4 regions of the Pseudomonas mercuritolerans genome follow, and region 1 is predicted to be linked to each of the others. Evidence: predicted binding sites of a transcription regulator. Region 1 holds the regulator's gene; each other region holds the start of a gene.
The links. The regulator FliA, encoded in region 1, starts transcription of late flagellar genes. The targets are predictions, from matches to a motif close to CTAAAGTTTNNNNNNNNNNNGCCGNTAA.
Positions count from the first base shown of each region.

Region 2: ND528_RS08660 (methyl-accepting chemotaxis protein) is a predicted target of FliA. The motif match lies at 1,414-1,441, and genes of this name have one in related genera.
Region 3: ND528_RS26220 (methyl-accepting chemotaxis protein) is a predicted target of FliA. The motif match lies at 1,815-1,842, and genes of this name have one in related genera.
Region 4: ND528_RS28725 (methyl-accepting chemotaxis protein) is a predicted target of FliA. The motif match lies at 1,559-1,586, and genes of this name have one in related genera.

Region 1 covers NZ_JAMSHA010000001.1:942,905-946,015, reverse strand. Annotated here, with positions in the region: gene flhF (flagellar biosynthesis protein FlhF) at 1-9, shown strand, start outside; gene fleN (flagellar synthesis regulator FleN) at 126-956, shown strand; gene fliA (RNA polymerase sigma factor FliA) at 953-1,693, shown strand; gene ND528_RS04410 (chemotaxis response regulator CheY) at 1,861-2,232, shown strand; gene ND528_RS04405 (protein phosphatase CheZ) at 2,251-3,039, shown strand; gene ND528_RS04400 (chemotaxis protein CheA) at 3,093-3,111, shown strand, end outside.
Region 2 covers NZ_JAMSHA010000003.1:27,647-30,757, reverse strand. Annotated here, with positions in the region: gene ND528_RS08665 (glycerate kinase) at 109-1,248, shown strand; gene ND528_RS08660 (methyl-accepting chemotaxis protein) at 1,553-3,111, shown strand, end outside.
Region 3 covers NZ_JAMSHA010000011.1:133,719-136,829, forward strand. Annotated here, with positions in the region: gene ND528_RS26205 (phenylacetate--CoA ligase family protein) at 1-76, shown strand, start outside; gene ND528_RS26210 (GNAT family N-acetyltransferase) at 45-980, shown strand; gene ND528_RS26215 (hypothetical protein) at 1,026-1,553, opposite strand; gene ND528_RS26220 (methyl-accepting chemotaxis protein) at 1,908-3,111, shown strand, end outside.
Region 4 covers NZ_JAMSHA010000008.1:281,676-284,786, reverse strand. Annotated here, with positions in the region: gene ND528_RS28725 (methyl-accepting chemotaxis protein) at 1-1,521, opposite strand, end outside; gene ND528_RS22535 (M48 family metallopeptidase) at 1,772-2,587, shown strand; gene ND528_RS22530 (TMEM165/GDT1 family protein) at 2,704-3,111, opposite strand, start outside.

The sequences.
Region 1 (3,111 bases):
GTTGGCTGAGGTAATCATGAACAGTTTTTGTACCTACATCGATGGTCTGCCACGCATTGTTCCGATCAGGAACGCGCAGCCAGTAATGTGGCCTCCGTCTATGCAAGACAAGGTAAAGAAATAACATGGGCAGCATGCATCCCGTACAGGTGATCGCGGTGACCGGCGGCAAAGGTGGCGTCGGCAAGACTAACGTGTCAGTGAACTTGTCGCTGGCGCTGGCAGAGCTTGGCCGTCGGGTCATGCTGCTGGACGCCGACCTGGGCCTGGCGAACGTCGACGTTCTGCTGGGGCTGACACCCAAGCGCACTTTGGCCGACGTTATCGAAGGCCGTTGCGAACTGCGCGACGTGCTGTTGCAGGGCCCGGGCGGGATTCGCATCGTGCCGGCGGCCTCCGGCACGCAGAGCATGGTGCACCTGAGCCCGGCGCAACACGCCGGCCTGATCCAGGCGTTCAGCGACATCGGCGACAATCTCGACGTGCTGGTGATCGACACCGCTGCGGGTATTGGTGACTCGGTAGTCAGTTTCGTTCGTGCCGCCCAGGAAGTGTTGCTGGTGGTCTGCGACGAGCCGACTTCGATCACCGACGCTTACGCGCTGATCAAGTTGCTCAACCGCGACTACGGCATGAACCGCTTCCGCGTGCTGGCCAACATGGCGCAGAGCCCGCAGGAAGGGCGCAACTTGTTCGCCAAGTTGACCAAGGTCACGGATCGCTTCCTCGACGTCGCCCTACAATACGTCGGCGCCGTGCCGTACGACGAAAGCGTGCGCAAGGCGGTGCAGAAGCAGCGCGCCGTCTACGAAGCCTTTCCCCGTTCCAAGTGCGCGCTGGCCTTCAAGGCCATCGCCCAGAAGGTCGACACCTGGCCGCTGCCCGCCAACCCGCGCGGGCATCTGGAATTTTTCGTCGAGCGTCTCGTGCAGCAAACCGCAGGGCCTGTGATATGACCGCCAGTGGCATGAATCTTTACAAAAAGTCGGCGCGTGACGCGCAATACGAATTGATCGAGCGCTACGCGCCACTGGTCAAGCGCATTGCCTATCACTTGCTGGCGCGCCTGCCGGCCAGCGTGCAGGTCGAAGACCTGATCCAGGCCGGGATGATCGGTTTGCTCGAAGTCTCGACCAAATACGACGCCAGCAAAGGCGCCAGTTTCGAAACGTACGCGGGCATTCGAATCCGCGGCGCGATGCTCGATGAAGTGCGCAAAGGGGATTGGGCACCACGCTCGGTTCACCGTAATACCAGGATGGTCAGCGACGCGATTCGCTCGATTGAAGCTAAAACCGGCCGTGACGCTAAAGATCACGAGGTTGCGGCCGAACTCCAATTGAGTCTCGACGATTACTACGGGATTCTGAATGACACCTTGGGCAGTCGCCTGTTCAGTTTCGACGACCTCTTGCAGGACGGCGAACACGAAGGGCTGCACGAGGATGGCGCCAGTGCTCATATGGAGCCGTCACGCGATCTGGAAGATGAACGCTTCCAGGCGGCGCTGGCGGACGCGATTGCCAATTTGCCGGAGCGTGAGCGACTGGTGTTGGCGCTGTACTACGACGAAGAGCTGAACCTCAAGGAAATCGGTGAAGTCCTTGGCGTCAGTGAATCGCGGGTCAGCCAGTTACACAGCCAGTGCGCGGCCCGTCTGCGGGGGCGTTTGGGGGAGTGGCGAGCGCGCTGAAGGCAGTGTGGGGACACTGCGAAACGAGGCTGGTGCGGTGATGAACGGCGCCGGTCTCGATCCGTTGTGCTCCAGACAAACTTTAAGTGCTGCGCCGATTGATTGAAGTGGCGCGTCCAGGTGCTGGGCGCGTTTAAGACTGCTTGGAGGTCGAATTGAACAAAGACATGAAAATCCTCATCGTTGATGACTTCTCAACGATGCGGCGGATCATCAAGAACCTGCTGCGCGATCTTGGGTTCACCAACACCGTCGAGGCCGACGATGGCACCACTGCCATTCCGGTGCTCAACAGCGGCAGCATCGACTTTCTGGTAACGGACTGGAACATGCCGGGCATGACCGGTATCGACCTGCTGCGTCACGTGCGCGCCGATGAAAAACTCAAGCACCTCCCGGTGTTGATGGTGACTGCTGAAGCCAAGCGCGAGCAGATCATCGAGGCCGCCCAGGCCGGTGTGAACGGTTACGTGGTCAAACCTTTCACGGCTCAAGCGTTGAAAGACAAAATCGAGAAGATTTTCGAACGCATCGGCTGATGAATGCGCGGGGGAGCTATGGAGCATAACGAATCATCACAGGGCGATTTCGAATCGACCCTGAAAAAACACGCGGTCGAACTGGTCGAGAGCCTTGAAAAAGGCAGGTTCGGCGACGCGGTGCAACTGATCCATGAGCTCAATCAGACCCGTGACCGCGGCCTGTATCAGGAAGTGGGCAAGCTCACACGTGAACTGCACAGTGCGATCGTCAATTTCCAGATCGATCCGCACATGCCGCAGGCTGAGGAAGTGTCGCAAATCACCGACGCCACCGAACGCCTGGGCTATGTGGTCAAGCTGACGGAAGCCGCGGCCAACCGCACCATGGATCTGGTGGAAAGCGCCACGCCGGTGGTCAACAGTCTCGCTGATGAAGCGCAGACGTTGAGCGCCGATTGGGGCCGCTTCATGCGTCGCGAGGTCGGGGCTGAAGAGTTCCGCGAACTGGCGCGCCGGGTCGACGGTTTTCTGTCACGCAGCAGCACGGACAACCGTGCGGTGTCGAGCAACCTCAACGACATCCTGCTGGCTCAGGATTACCAGGACCTCACAGGTCAAGTGATCAAGCGTGTGACCCAACTGGTCACCGAAGTCGAAAGCAATCTGCTCAAACTCGTGCTCATGGCCAGTCAGGTCGACCGCTTTGCGGGCATCGAACATGACCGCGCCGCAATGCTTGCTGAAAAAGATCCACAAAAACATCTCTCGCAGGGTGAAGGTCCGCAGATTCATGCCGATAAACGAGAAGACGTTGTGTCCGGTCAGGACGATGTGGACGATTTGTTATCCAGCCTTGGATTCTAGAGTTTCGGAATTCGGGTTTTTTGGGTTTTTAGACCTGTAGGAGCACCCCATTAATGAGCTTCGGCGCCGATG
Region 2 (3,111 bases), on a different contig from region 1:
GCCTTTTGTGGAAATGAACAATAAACGCCGACGCCACTTGTGCAGCCGACCGGCGTCAAGGCGCAGGCCGACTGGCAGCATGAACGCCAATGCAACCGGAGAATTCCCATGAAGATCGTCATCGCCCCCGACTCGTTCAAGGACAGCCTGAGTGCCCAAGGCGTTGCCGAAGCCATCGCCCTCGGACTGGCGCAGGTCTGGCCGCAGGCGACGCTGATCAAATGCCCGATGGCCGATGGCGGCGAAGGCACGGTCGAGTCGATTCTTGCAGCCTGCGAAGGTGAGTTACGCCGCACCCGCGTGCGCGGTCCACTGGGCGCGCCGGTCGATGCTGCTTGGGGTTGGCTACCGCACAACCACACCGCGATCATCGAAATGGCCGAGGCCAGCGGTCTGCAACTGGTCACGCCGGGACAGCGCGATGCCTGCATCAGCAGCACGTTTGGCACCGGTGAATTGATTCGTGCAGCGCTGGATGCCGGCGCGCAACGGGTGATCCTGGCGATTGGCGGCAGCGCGACCAATGACGGCGGTGCCGGGGCGATGCAGGCGTTGGGCGTGAAGTTGCTGGATGCGCAGAATCAATCGTTGGTGCCGGGCGGCCTGGCCTTGGCGCAACTGGCGCGACTCGATGTGGCTGGGCTTGATCCGCGTCTGGCCGAGGTGCGTTTCGACATTGCCGCCGACGTCAATAATCCGCTCTGCGGCCCCCATGGTGCCTCGGCCATTTTCGGCCCGCAGAAGGGCGCATCGCCTGCGCAGGTTGAGCAGCTCGATCAGGCGCTGGGGCACTTTGCCAAACTCTGCGCGCAAGCATTGGGCAAAGACGTGCGCGATGAACCGGGCAGCGGCGCGGCGGGTGGTCTGGGCTTTGCCGCCAAAGCTTTTCTCGGCGCGCAGTTTCAGGCGGGCGTCGAGGTAGTGGCGGAACTGGTCGGGCTCGCTGACGCGGTCAAAGGTGCGGATCTGGTGATTACCGGAGAAGGCCGCTTCGATGCGCAAACCCTGCGCGGCAAAACACCGTTCGGTGTCGCGCGAGTTGCCAAACAATACGCTGTGCCGGTGATCGTGATTGCCGGGACCTTGGGCGAGGGTTATCAGGAACTCTATCAACACGGCATCGACGCCGCGTTTGCTGTTACCAGCGGGCCGATGACTCTGGAACAGGCCTGCGCCGAAGCCCCGCGCTTGCTGCGTGAACGCGCCACCGACATCGCCCGGATCTGGCAGCTCGCCGCCAAACGCTGAACCGCTGGCCTCTGTAGGAGCTGTCGAGTGCAACGAGGCTGCGATCTTTTGATCCTGCTATTAAAAGTCAGAAGATCGCAGCCTCGTTGCACTCGACAGCTCCTACCCAAGGCAGCGGACCTTGGTTGATTGTTGTAACGTCCCGAAAAATATTTACTGCGGACCCGAAACCTTCCTCAAGCCTGGCCGATACAACGGTCAGGCGCACACAAAACCAAAACCCAGTGACGCCGGACTGTCGCCCGCTATGGGCCAGTGCTCACGGCATGGATGCTCGTAGTTTCTTTCTTTCGAGAGTCCGACCATGTCCCTGCGTAACCTGAATATCGCGCCCCGTGCTTTCCTCGGTTTTGCCTTTATCGCCTTGCTGGTGATTGTCCTCGGCGTGTTCGCCGTCAGCCGCATGACGGTCATTCGTCAAGCGTCGATCGACATGGACACCAACCAGTTGCCAAGCGTGACTCACCTCAGCGTGGTCACGGAAAACGTCCTGCGCATGCGCATTCTCTCGTTCCGTGTGCTGGTCAATCGCGAACCGGTCAGCCTGCAAGAGGCAGAAACCCGCATCGCGGTGCTGGTCGACAAGGTGCGCAAAGCTCAGGCCAGCTACGCTGCGTTGCCGGCAGGTCCTGAAGAGCACGCAGTTTTCCAGACGTTTTCGACCACCCTCGATAACTATCTGCAAGCCCAGAACCGGATGCTTGAGCTGTCGCGCCAGGGCGATCTGGAAGCGATGCGTGCGTTGATCAACACGCGCATCAAGGAAGGCACCGATCAGATGGGCGAGCAGCTCAACAAGCTGATCGGCATGAATACCGCCGGGGCCAGAGCGGCGGCCACCAAGGCCGGTGAAAACTATGACAGCGCGATCACCGGGATCATCATCGTCGCCGTGATTGCGGCGCTGGCCACCGTGTTGCTCGCCTGGTTGCTGACCCGCAGCATCGTCACGCCGCTCAACCGCGCCGTGCTCGCTGCGCAAACCATTGCCAACGGCGACCTCAGCAAAGCTATTGAAGACGACGGCAAGGATGAACCGGCGCGCCTGCTCGAAGCCTTGGCCGCGATGCAGACCAACTTGCGCAAAACCATCGAGCAGATCGCCGGCTCCGCCACGCAACTGGGCGCCGCTGCCGAAGAGCTCAGCGCTGTCACCGAAGAAGCGTCGCGCGGCCTGCAGCAGCAGAACAACGAAATCGAGCAGGCCGCCACTGCCGTCAACGAGATGACCGCTGCGGTGGAAGAAGTGGCGCGCAACGCCGTTTCGACTTCCGAAGCTTCCAATCAGTCGACCCACGCCGCCCGCGAAGGTCGCGATCAGGTGGTGAAAACCGTCGACGCGATCCAGACCATGACTCACGACGTGCAGAACACCGCGCAGATGATCGAAGGCCTCGCCGCGCAAGGTCGTGACATCGGCAAGGTGCTGGACGTGATTCGGGCCATCGCCGAGCAGACCAACCTCTTGGCGCTCAACGCTGCGATTGAAGCGGCGCGTGCCGGCGAGGCTGGCCGCGGTTTTGCCGTGGTGGCTGACGAAGTGCGCGCCTTGGCCCATCGCACCGCACAATCGACTCAGGAAATCGAAAAAATGGTCGCCGGCATCCAGAACGGTACCGGAGAAGCGGTTTCGTCGATGCAGCAAAGCAACCAGCGCACCCAGTCCACATTGGAAATGGCCCGCGCGGCCGGTGTGGCGCTGGAACAGATCACGCAATCGATTCACCAGATCAACGAACGCAACCTGGTTATAGCCAGCGCTTCGGAAGAACAGGCGCAAGTCTCGCGCGAGGTCGATCGCAACCTGGTCAACATCCGCGACCTCGCCACGCAATCGGCCGCCGGCGCCAACCAGACCAGCGC
Region 3 (3,111 bases), on a different contig from region 1:
GATTGATCTGCGCTGCTATGACCGGAATGACAGGGAGGTGTCTGATGGAATCTTTGGTCCTGCGCAATTACCGTGACAGCGACGCGGTTGCTGTCAGCGAACTGTTTCGCGAGGTTTATGGCGACCGTTACCTGAAGATCGACGTGTATCTGCCCTGTCTGATCAACCAAAACCATGCGGATAAACGCTGGCATTCACTGGTGGCAGTCGAGGGCGAGCGGATCCGGGGTCATGCGACCTTGTATCGGCAGAGCGAAAAAGCGCACGACGCCGAGTTGGCGTTGAGCGCCGTACATCCCGACACACGCGGGCAGAACATTGCCACGCGGCTGGGCGAGCAACTGCTCACTCACGCGCAGGCGTTGGGCTGTCGCAGCGTTTCGATCAAACAGGTGACCCATCACCCTTACACCCAACGCATGGCCCTCAACCTCGGTTTTCATAACACCGGACTGCTCCCGGATTACGTCCGCTCACCTTTCGGCTGCAAGATGCCAGAGTCGATCGTGGTGGGCGTTCGCGCCATCGATGGTTATCAGCGACCACTGCCAGCGCAGGTGTGGCCCCCCAGCTGCCGTACGTTCATGCACAGACTGGCGGACGTATTCGGTGTCGGGGCCGGCGCTACACGCTGGCGCGGGGCCTCGGTCCAGGTCGAACAACATGGCAATCGCCATGAAATGCTGCTGGAGAAACTCGACCCGGAACTGCTCAGCCAGCTCAGAGCATTACCCAGGCATTGGCTGATTTCGATTCATCTGCAGCTGTCGCGACACTTTGCCGGGGACCTGCACAGCCTGAACGCCATCGGTTTCGCTTTCACCGGCCTGGCGCCGGCGCATGACAATTGCGGGGGATGGCTGGCGTTGTTCCATCGCGGTTACCGTCCGCGCAAACTGGCATTGCATTGCCCGCACATGCAGACGCTGCATGATCAGATACGACGGCAAATCGGCAGTGGTGATTTGCCGCCGGTTTGAACGAGCGCCAGTAAACGACATGAGCCCGCTCAACTGCGCGCGGGTTTATGCCTTGGCCGTCAGGCCCTTGTCGGATGGCACGGCAGCGTTGCCTTCACCATAGGTCTTGAGATTCTGCAGGACGTAAATGGCTTTCTTGAATTCGGGAATCAGGCTCTTGCCGTAGTAATTGCCATTGAGACTGTTGGTCTGGATAGCATCGAGCTGCGTGGCGAAATATTCCAGCGCGTTGAACTTAGCCTCCGGGTCCTTCTGCACGCCGAACCGGTCGAACTTGTCGCCGGCATTGAGCAAGGTAATCGAGGTGATCTCGGAAATCAGGCCGCGCCCGCGCAGAAACTCGCTCAGGTTGCCCAGTTGCTTGACGGAGACGTTGGCCGGGTCGAAACCCTTGATCTGCTTGCGCAAGCCCTGTTTGTCCATCTCCGCGACATTCAGTGCATTCGGATCGTTACCGACCAGGGTCAACATCTGCTGCACTTTGACGCTCTGCGAAACCTGCTTCTTCGCGCCGGTATCACGGACCAGAACGCCCGCCTTGCTTTCCCAGGCGCCGGTATAGCCGATCGTCATGCGAGTACTCCTTGTGCAGTGAGCATGAAATGTCCTTGTCCAACGATTTGAATGTGCGCGAGTATCGGCCGCTTCGCCTGATCCAACCAACCCTTTTGTGCGCTTTTTTACAAATCTCGTACATTCATGACACTGAGCTGAAGGCCCGCAAACATTGCTTCAGAGCCGTCATCAGGATGTAACAACTGTGGCGATTACTGGAGATGTACCAATCCCGATACCAACCGGTCATCGCCCTGAGTTCTTTCGGCACGCAAGTACCTAAAGCTTCCGCGCGCCACGTCGATACGCTGTGATACCCGTCCTGTTTTGACCCTGCCTTCCAATAAAAAACGCCGCTCAAGGATCAGTTCCATGCCCGCACTGCGCACTATTCAGGCTCGCTACACGCTGTTTCTGGTTCTGTTCATCCTGCTGTTGTCCGTGCTGACCGTGGTCGGCATCAGCCAGTTGGTCGCACCGACCCTGCGCGATACCGAAGAGAAGGTGGTACTCAACCGCATCGCCGAAGTCGCCGTGCAGATTCAGGGCGAGTTGAACAAGGTGCAGGCGCAGCAACGCAGCATCACCCAGACCATCCCCCTGCTCGACAGCGCCGCCATCGATGTGGTGTTGCCCGGGCTGGTGGATCAGTACGGCGAACTGAAAGTCTTTGGCGGCGGTATCTGGCCGTTGCCGGGCCAGCGCGAAGCCGGGCGCAACAAGTTCAGCACCTTCTGGCACCGCGATGCCTCGGGGCAGCTCAAGGTCAATACGTTCTGGAACAGCGACGCCGCACCCAACTACTACGACCAGAGCTGGCACAAGGGCGGCATGGCCACCCCGCGCGGCCAATGCGCGTGGGCCGCTGCCTATAAGGACGACGCCAGTGCCGAGCCGCGCACCAACTGCGCCATGGCGATCTACAAGAACGGCAGCGCCTGGGGCGTCTCGACCATCGACGTGACCCTGGGCTTTTTCAACGACCTGGTGGCACGCAAGGAAAAAGACCTCAACGCCGAGATGCTCATCGTCGAGGCTGACGGCAAGATCATCAGCAACAGTTCGCGCATCAGCGGCCCGATCGTGTTGAAGAACATCAGCGAACTGGCGGCCAGCTCGACCTTCGTCAATCAGATCAAGACCGGCCTGCAGAACCGCGATAAAGCGCAGCGCGTCGAGTTCGACAACAACGGTGAAGACGCCACATTCTTCATGCGCCCTATCGAGGGCACACCTTGGTTCCTCGCCACTGCCCTGCCGACCAAGATGCTCACCGCCCAGCGTGACGATGTGCTCAACAGTCTCAGCCTGATCCAGATTCCACTGGTGATCCTGCTGGTGCTGTTGCAGGTTTACGCGATTCGCAAACTGGTACAGCGCATGAAGGCTCTGAAAGCCAACATCGATTCGCTGTCCAGCGGCGACGCCGACCTGACTCGCCGCATCACCATTCGCGCCGAAGACGAACTGGGTGCCATCGGCCATTCGGTCAACACCTTCATCGTCTACCTGCAGAACATGATCGGCGAAGTCACCCAGGCCACCGGCGCCATGGCTTCCAGCCTCGACAATCTGC
Region 4 (3,111 bases), on a different contig from region 1:
CTGGCTGGCGGCCTGATCGGCGTGACTTGCCGCTTGTGCGGCCTGGGTGGCATTGCGCGCCACGTCCTGGGCGGTGGCGGTCATTTCCTGCACCGCGGTCGCCACCTGATCGATCTCGGCCATTTGTTTCTGCACACCGATGTTGGTGCGGATGGCGATGTCGGCGGTGTGTTCCGAGGAATCGCTGACGCTCTGCACCGAGGTCACCACTTGCGTGATCATCGCCTGCAATTTGGCGAGGAAGGTGTTGAAGCCTTTGGCAATCGAGCCCAGTTCATCGCTGCGGTCGCTGCTCAGACGCCGGGTCAGATCGCCTTCGCCCTGAGCGATGTCATCGAGCATGGCGACCATTTGCTTGAGTGGCCGCGCAATGCCGTGACCCACCAGCCAGATCACCAGCAGGCCGATGCCGGCGATGACCAGACCGACCATGGCCATGCCGAAGGTGTCGGATTTGCGTTGGGCATCAAGGTCGGCCTGGAGGTTTTGCAGATCGGCCATGACCGCGTTGAGCGGCAATTGCAGCATCAGTGTCCAGCGTGCGTCGGTCTGGCCGATGCCGAACGGCAGGTACAGTTCGATGCGGCCCTTGGCCTGATTGACCGAATAGGTCACTTCGTCGCGCTTGAGGTTGGCGAGGTTGCTGCTTTGTTCAGCGTCGAGGATGTCGCTGACTTTCTCGCCGAATTTACTCGAGTCCTTGGTGTACGCAACGATCCGCCCGTTGCCGCCGACCAGCGCCATTTCACCGGCGCCGCTGTAAAGCTTCTGGTTGGCGGCGAGCAGCATGTCCTGAATGAAATTGACCGAGAGGTCGGCACCGACGATGCCCTGGAATGCGCCGTTGATCATGATCGGTTCGATGAACGAGGCGAGCATGACGATCTTGTCACCGACCTTGTACGGTGCCGGGTCGATCACGCAGGCTTTCTTCGTCTCTTTCGAGCACAGGTAGTACTCGCTGGCGCGTATGCCGGTGGACAGGGTTTTCTGATCGTCGACATCGGCCAGTTTGTCCACGCCCAGGCTGCCGTCGGTATTGCGGAACCACCACGGCAAAAAGCGGCCGTTGGCCGGATCGATACCAACTACAGAGCTGCCGATGTAGGCCGCGTCATTGTGGTCCAGTGCGTTTTTTTCCCAGCCGATGTAGGTGCCGAGAATCTTCGGGTTCTTTTCGACGTTTTCCTTAATCAGGCTGATCAGTTGTTCGCGGCTGACGCTCAGGCGCGGCTGGCCGTCGGCGCCGGTCGCGCCGAGCAGGGCGTTCACGCGTACCAGACCGCCGGCAATCAACAGCGGCGCTTCGAGTTCGCGCTGGATCTGGCTGACCTGGGTCTGCGCGAGCGAGGTCAGGCGCTGTTCGATGACTTGCTCGAACTGCGCCTGGGTGCGCTGTTGCACCATTTCTTGCGTGCGAGCGCCGGAGAACAGCGCGTACAGCACCAGCGCCGCGACCACGCTCAGAACGATGGCGCCGGCCAGGGCGGCGACGGAAAACTGGATCGACTTGAACTTCATGGGAGCTCCGCACGCAAGAGGACAATCTGCGAGGGATTTATCGGCGGGGTGTGCAGGGCCATGAGAGACGTTGGTCGGAATCGGCCCGCGATGTCGCTGATGGATCGGTGCGCGGCGGATTCAATGCGCTTGAGGAATTTCCACGAGGTCTTGCGGCCATAGGTGAATGTACGCGCAATGCGTCCGTTGTATCTGGCGCCAATACAATTAGCCGCCTAGGATACGCCTCAGGTTTTCAGGGAGCTTTTGAATGAACAAGACATTAGTGGTAAGTGCTTTGAGCGCAGCGCTGTTGCTGGCCGGTTGTCAGTCGGTCAACACCACCAGCGGCGGCGCCGTGGGCGTGGAGCGCAAGCAGTACATGTTCAGCATGCTGTCCTCGCAAGAGGTCGATCAGATGTACGCGCAGTCGTATCAGAAGACCGTCGGCGAGGCGTCGAGCAAAGGTGTGCTGGACAAGACCAGCCCTGAAGCCAAGCGCGTGCAGACCATCGCCAACCGCTTGATCGCCCAGGCGCCAACATTCCGCCCGGACGCGGCGCAGTGGCAATGGGAAGTCAATCTGATCAAGAGCGATGAGCTCAACGCCAACTGCGGTCCCGGCGGCAAGATCATTTTCTACACCGGACTGATCGACAGCCTGAAACTCACCGACGATGAAATCGCTGCGGTCATGGGCCATGAAATCGCCCACGCCCTGCGCGAGCACGGTCGTGAAGCGATGTCCAAGGCGTACGGTATGGAGATGGCCAAGCAGGGCGCTGGTGCCCTGTTCGGTCTGGGGCAGGACAGCCTGGCGCTGGCCGACACTGTGGCCAACTACGGCATGACCCTGCCCAACAGCCGCGCCAACGAAAACGAAGCCGACCTGATCGGTCTGGAACTGGCCGCCCGCGCCGGTTACAACCCGAACGCGGCGATCACCCTGTGGGACAAGATGAGCAAGGCTTCCGAGGGCGCGCCACCGGAATTCATGAGCACCCACCCGGCATCCAGCAGCCGCATTGCTGCGTTGCAGGCAGCGATTCCGAAGGTGATGCCGCTCTACAACAGCAGCAAGCGATAAGCTGCAAGCTGCAAGCTAAAGCAGATGTGCGTGGCTTGCAGCTTTTTACTTGCAGCTTGCAGCTTGCAGCTTGCAGCTTGCAGCTTGCAGCTTGCAGCTAGAAGCTTGCAGCTGCTTCAAACCCAGCCGCTGCTCTGCATCGCTTTATAAACCGCAACAATCGCCAGAATCATGAACGCCGAAGCCGCGAGGCGGCGGATCAGGGTCAGTGGCAGTTTCTCTGCGGCAAAGTTACCCGCCAGGACCACCGGCACGTTGGCAATCAGCATGCCCACGGTGGTGCCGATAATCACCAGCCACAGTTCCGGATATTGCGCGGCGAGCATCACCGTGGCGATCTGCGTCTTGTCGCCGATTTCCGCGAGGAAGAACGCGATCAGCGTGGTCAGGAACGGGCCGAACTTGCGCGCCGTGCTGGCTTCGTCGTCATCCATTTTGTCCGGGACCAGGGTCCACAGCGCCGTGGCGGCGAAGCTGGCGGCGAGGATCCAGTGCAGGACGGCGTCGGAGAAGAAACTGCCGAC